One region of the Iodobacter arcticus genome, then DNA from elsewhere that is predicted to be linked to it. Evidence: riboswitches for the same ligand, from Rfam matches in the RefSeq annotation. Region 1 holds a riboswitch; the other holds the start of a gene.
The links. A riboswitch is a leader RNA that binds a small molecule or an ion and turns the genes downstream of it on or off. The one in region 1 is predicted to bind glycine.

Region 1 (3,209 bases):
CGCCCATGGTCAGCAAATCGTAGTCGCGGCCGTTTTCCCCCGGTTTGTTGTAAACGTAAGGCCTATCCCAAGGATCTGCCGGCACGTCTTTCATCAAATAAGGGCCTTGCCACTTTGGCTCGTCACTTGGCTTTTTGGTCAGCACATTGATGCCTTGCTCGGTACTTGGGTAGTGGCCGGTATCAAGGCGGTAATGATCGAGCGCATCGGCAATCGATTTCATCTGGCTTGCCGCAGTCTTAGTCTTGGCTTTGCCTACCTCACCAAACAGCTTGGGGCCAACGTAACCGGCAAGCAGGGCAATAATCAGCAAAACAACGAGTAATTCCAGCAGGGTGAAACCTTTGGACAGGCGATGATTTTTCATTTTTTTTGTCTCTTCCCGTGAAGGCTAGCAGGAGCCGCCTTTCATCTTCTATCCCCGCATCGTAATACGGCGCTTCTTGCGGGATCAAGCCTTTTTCACGGCTTTTGCCTAGATGGAAAAATACCGGGCTTGAGGTACGCATTACGACTGGCTGAGTAGAGTAGATTGTGTGGCTGTGAATTGACTAATTTGCTAGTTAGTAAGGTGGTATGAGTACTGGCTATGGGAGGCTAATTTTTGTTACCGTAGCTGGGTGATAGAGTGTGATGTTTTTAAGAAATAGCTATAGTTTGCAGGGCGGGCGCTCTTCATTTTTTGCTTTTTGTTTAAATACGCAGCTAAAGGATATTTAAGATGAAAAAATTACTTATTACGATGATATTAGGTTTGCTGGCAGCAACGGCAATGGCCGGGCCTAAGGAAGAGAAAAATAAAACGCTGGTGCTTAAGTTTTACGATATTGCATTTAATAAGCTGGACACCGAGGGTGTTTTACCGTTTATTGCTAAAGATTATATTCAGCATAATCCGGAAGTAGCGAATGGTGTGCAGCCTTTGCAGGATTTTATTCGTTATATAAAAGCTAATTCACCGAATTCCCGTGCTGTGATTAAGCGGGTGATTGCAGAGGGTGATTTGGTGATGTTGCATGTTCACTCCCAAGATAAAGCCGGTGAGCGTGGCGTGGCGATTGTGGATATTTTTCGCGTTAAAAATGGCAAGATCATCGAGCATTGGGATGTGATTCAGGCCGTGCCAGAGAAAGATGCCAATGGCAATGGTATGTTTTAAGTGATTTAAGCAGCCGTATTGCTGCTTATTTATTAAAAAGCCCCATGCTTATTGTCAGCGTGGGGCTTTTTATTGAGCTTAGTACTAATCATGAATTGACAGCCAGTGCAAGCTTCAATAGATTGGCTGCTGCCACGCGGCCATGCTTGGTTTGATCGCCAAGACTTGCCGCAGCCATTGCAGGAGAGACTGTTAGCACAGCGCCGAAGGGGAATCGCCCCAGAAACTCTCAGGCAAAAGAACTGTGATGGCGTTGGCAATCTGGAGAGAAGGTAGGTTTAGCCTGCCTCGCCGAAGGAAGCATGGCCGATGTGCTGCATCGTGCCGCAATCTCTCAGGCAAAAGGACAGAGGGGCATCGTTCGGCTTACGCTGAGCGGGCACTGTTATCCTCTACGCCCTGTTCAAACGTAGCCGCTTTGCACTTCTAACCATGGATTACATCCGCTAAGTCGTGAAGCTTGCTCACCAGCATGTGAAAAACAACAACGCTTAGTCGCTTCATTTTGCGATTAAGCTGAACGATATACCGTAAAAACAATCTATTAAAAAACAGATCTAACAATAGCCTGCAAGCGACTCGAGCATGCACTCAGCGCAGCAGCAGGCATTACCCGAGATACATAAAATGGCAATTAGCGTATTTGATTTATTTAAGATCGGCCTGGGCCCATCCAGCTCGCACACCGTTGGCCCGATGCGGGCTGCGCGTACCTTTGCTCGTCGTTTAGAGAAAGACGGCATCCTTGAGAAAGTCGCCAAAGTAAAAAGCGAGTTATTTGGCTCCCTAGGTGCCACGGGCAAAGGCCATGGCTCGGATATCGCGGTTTTACTCGGCTTGCAGGGCGAATCACCTCGCCTTGTGGACACCGAAAAGGTGGATGAGATGGTCGCCGCCATTCGTGAAGGCCGAAAGTTAAATCTGCTTGGCAAGCATGAAATTCAATTTATTGAGGCCGAACACCTCATTTTGCATAAGCGCAAAACACTGCCATTTCACCCGAATGGCATGACTTTCGAAGCTTTTGATGTGACAGGCGAGAGTCTCTCTAAGCGCGCTTATTACTCGGTAGGTGGTGGTTTTGTGGTGGATGAAGCCGCCGTGGATGCGGGCTTTAATCCGCCCGGCGTGACGACGCTAAAGCACCCGTTTAAGAGCGGTGCCGAGCTACTCGCTCTGTGCGAGCGTCACGGTAAAACCATTAGCCAGATCATGTTAGAAAACGAGCTGGCCTGGCGCACCGAAGATGAAATTCGCGCTGGTCTGCTGGAGATCTGGGCGGTGATGCAAGCCTGTGTAAAACGGGGCTGCGAGCATGAGGGCATTTTACCTGGCGGCTTAAAAGTAAAACGCCGCGCTGCCGATATGTATCAAAAACTGCTGGCATCCCCTGAAGCCGCGCTGCGCGACCCGCTTACCGTGCTCGATTGGGTAAATTTATACGCACTGGCCGTCAACGAAGAAAACGCAGGGGGTGGTCGGGTGGTGACTGCGCCTACCAATGGCGCAGCAGGGATTATCCCTGCCGTAATGCATTATTACGCTCGCTTTACACCGAACCCGAGTGATGATGGCATTGTGCGATTTTTCCTGACTGCGGGCGCGATAGGTATTTTGTTTAAGCTGAATGCTTCTATCTCTGGCGCAGAAGTGGGTTGTCAGGGTGAAGTGGGCTCTGCTTGCTCGATGGCCGCAGGTGCGCTGGCAGAAGTTTTGGGCGGTACGCCTGAGCAAGTCGAAAACGCCGCAGAAATTGGCATGGAGCATAATCTGGGCCTGACGTGTGATCCGGTTGGCGGCCTTGTGCAAGTGCCATGTATTGAGCGCAATGCCATGGCATCAATTAAAGCGATTAACGCCGCCCGTATGGCGCTGCGCGGCGATGGCCAACATTTTGTATCGCTTGATCGCGTGATCAAAACCATGCGCGATACCGGCCGCGATATGAACACCAAATACAAAGAAACCGCCCGCGGTGGCTTGGCAATTAATATGATTGAATTGCCGGTAAATATCGTGGAGTGCTGATTTTTTAGAGTATCTAGAAAAC
Region 2 (3,209 bases), on a different contig from region 1:
AGACGAAGCCATTCGTGCGTGTCAGTGAATTTCAAATTTGCAGGGATAGACATAAAAGTGCTCCGGTATGGGGTGTGTTGTTGTGTGCTGTGTAAGGTCAAAAAGTTCTGTAGACACAGAGAAAAAATGAGAACACAGAGTACACAGAGAAAACCGATTAAGTAAAAGCTTAAACGGTGTGTTTTCTCTCCGTTCTCGTTTTGTTTTTCTCTGTGTTCTCTGTGCCTACAGATCTTAGGTTTTTATGAAAGCTGTGATTTACCGTTGCGTACAAAAGGCATTTTTACCACGCGGGCGGCTAGTTTTTTGTCTCGGATCGCTACGTGTACGGTGTCGCCGATCGCAACGCCTAGCGGTAAACGTGCCATCGCAATGGATTGTTGCAGGCTAGGGGAGAACGTGCCGCTGGTGATTTCACCAGTCCCGTGTTCGGTGTGCACCACTTGATGGCCGCGCAGTACACCGCCTTTATCTAGCAGCAATAAGCCTAGGAATTGTTGGGTCTGGCCTTGAGCCAGCAGGGCTTCTTTACCGACGAAATCGCGCTCGGAAACCAGATCAATCGTCCAGGCCAGTGCCGCATTCAGCGGGTTCACTGTTTCGTCCATATCTTGGCCGTATAAATTCATACCGGCTTCTAGGCGTAGCGTGTCGCGTGCGCCAAGGCCACATGGGCGAACGCCAGCGGAGATCAGTTGATTCCAGAAATTTTCAATTTGCGTAGCAGGCAGTACCACTTCAAAGCCGTCTTCGCCGGTGTAGCCCGTGCGGGCGATCATGATGTCGCCAATTTGCACAGCATTAAAAGGCTTGAGGTCTGAGCTGGCGGCTTGGGTTTCTGGCAAAACTTGCCAAACTTTAGCGCGGGCATTGGGGCCTTGTACGGCCAAAATAGCTAAATCATTGCGGGAGGTAATGGTGAGGCCGGTATTCCATTCGGTATTAAGCTGCTGCATCCATGCGATATCTTTGTCAGCCGTGCCCGCGTTAACCACAAGGCGGAAGTAATCTTCGGCAAAGAAATAAACGATTAAATCGTCGATGACGGTAGCTTGTGGGTTGAGCAAGCAAGAATAGAGCGCTTTGCCGGAAACTTTAAGCTTGGCCACATTATTGGCGATGGCGCGGGTCAGGAAGGCGCGAACTTGTTCACCCTTGATATCCACCACACGCATATGGCTCACATCAAACATGCCGGCATCGGTGCGAACGGCGTGATGTTCTTCGATTTGCGAGCCGTAGTTTACGGGCATGTCCCAGCCGCCAAAATCGACCATACGGGCGTTGGCAATACGATGGGCAGCATTGAGTGGGGTAGTGTGGAGTTGGGCGGACATGGCGCTCTCGGGCATAGCGCTGCAAGCCGATTAGGCTTCTTATATGCAGCGGCCCCTCTGTCCTTGGTACCTGAGAGATTCCAAAACGGTTCATGACGATCCGTTTTGTTAGCCCCTTCGGTGGGCGTTGTGCACGCCACTCTCCAGAGTGTTGATGCCAAAGAGTCCTTTTGCCTGAGCGTTCGCGGGCGTTGCGCCTTCGGCGGCACCAAGGGTTTTCCCTAGGTACTCTCTCCTCTTTAGTGGTCGAAATTTAACCACTTAGGCGCCGCTTGTCAATTTTTACATGTACAAACTGATGTGCACATTACTTATGATTTTGGGGTATTTAAACGCCATAAAGCCCCGCTCAAATATGAGCGAGGCTTTCTTTGGGCTAAAGGGGGGGGGGGCCAGGCGCGCTATTCAGCAAATTAACTGTGGTCTGTCCCCAATGCTGTTCCCCAATGCTGTTCAATGGATAATTGCTTTTTTTCTTAATGATAAAGTATGACGAGCAGAGTTGCACATTTGGAAGATTCGATTCGATTCGATGAGGTAGTCTGAATTCCGTAGACACGCTTGTTTGGTAAACTTTGAACCAACAGGAGTGAGAAATGAGCAAAAGAATAACGCAAAGCCATACGCTGGAATTTCGGGCGGAAGCGATCAAGCTGGTGTTTGAGCAAGGGTTTTCAGTGGCCGAGGCCGCAGCACGTTTGAGTATGAAGCAGAGCACGCTGGCGTATTGAGTCACACAAGCCCGCAAAGTAGTCAAAACCCCTTCTACACCGACCGTGATACCCAGTGCCGCTGACCTGATGGCCGAGGTTTGGCAATTACGCAAAGAGCTGGCCGAAGCCCGAATAGAGCGCGATATCTTAAAAAAAAGCGACAGCGTACTTTGCCAGGGAGTCACTGCCCGGTACGTGTTCGTGAAGCAATGGCAATCTCAATATCCAGTCAAGTTGTTGTGCCAGACTTTGGCGGTATCTCGCGGTGGTTTTTACGCCTGGCAGAAGCGACCACCTTGCCGCCGTTCGCTAGAGAATGAGCGTTTACGGGTAGAGATTCGGGCCGCACACAATAAGACTCGACGGACTTATAGCACCAAGCGTTTGCAGGATGAACTAGCAGAAGAAGGCATTAAGGCGGGTCGTGACCGGATCGCCCGGCTGCGGCGTGAAGAAGGCATTCGTTGCATCCAAAAGCGTAAATTCAAAGCTACGACGAACTCAAACCATGCTCTGCCGGTTGCAGATAACTTGCTAAATCAGGAATTTAAACCCACTGAGCCGAATCAAGTCTGGGTGAGTGACATCACCTATATCCCGACGGGTGAAGGCTGGCTGTATTTGGCAGGTATCAAGGATGTCTTTACCTGCGAGATTGTCGGCTATGCCATGGGATCACGTATGACTCAGGAATTAGTCGGCCAAGCGCTGTAGAAAGCCGTGAAATGGAAGCGGCCGCAAGCCGGCTTAATCCTGCACTCAGATCGGGGTAGCCAGTATTGTTCGCATAGCTATCGGAAGCTGATTGAGCAGTTTGGTTTGCAGGCATCGATGTCGCGGCGTGGGAACTGCTACGGCAATGCGCCGATGGAAAGCTTTTGGAATAGTTTGAAAAATGAGTTGGTGCACCATCACAGTTACGGCAGCCGGTTTGAGGCAGAAGTATCGATTCGAGAATACATCGAAATTTTTTACAATCACCAGCGGCGCCACACACGCTTGGGTAATCTATCTCCGGTCGCGTTTGCACAAAAGATCAGCAGGCAAGCGGTTGGAATTTGAGTGAGGCGTGTCTACGGTTGTCAGGACAGGTCAGTCCCCTATTGTTGTCGCTATTGTTTCACCTATTGTCTAGACATCTTTGAACTCATTTTTCAGT

Region 2: it holds a riboswitch for glycine, as region 1 does, so the genes downstream of both, gcvT (glycine cleavage system aminomethyltransferase GcvT) here and ACFQNF_RS20685 (L-serine ammonia-lyase) in region 1, are expected to answer to the same signal.

The regions. Positions count from the first base shown of each region.
Region 1 is NZ_JBHTBQ010000047.1:37,027-40,235, forward strand. Features, by position in the region: gene gspG (type II secretion system major pseudopilin GspG) at 1-367, opposite strand, end outside; gene ACFQNF_RS20680 (nuclear transport factor 2 family protein) at 722-1,159, shown strand; glycine riboswitch at 1,330-1,414, shown strand; gene ACFQNF_RS20685 (L-serine ammonia-lyase) at 1,787-3,187, shown strand.
Region 2 is NZ_JBHTBQ010000009.1:93,208-96,416, forward strand. Features, by position in the region: gene gcvH (glycine cleavage system protein GcvH) at 1-53, opposite strand, end outside; gene gcvT (glycine cleavage system aminomethyltransferase GcvT) at 243-1,337, opposite strand; glycine riboswitch at 1,391-1,488, opposite strand; glycine riboswitch at 1,490-1,585, opposite strand; partial or broken gene ACFQNF_RS05870 (IS3 family transposase) at 1,934-3,112, shown strand; gene ACFQNF_RS05875 (LysR family transcriptional regulator) at 3,182-3,209, opposite strand, start outside.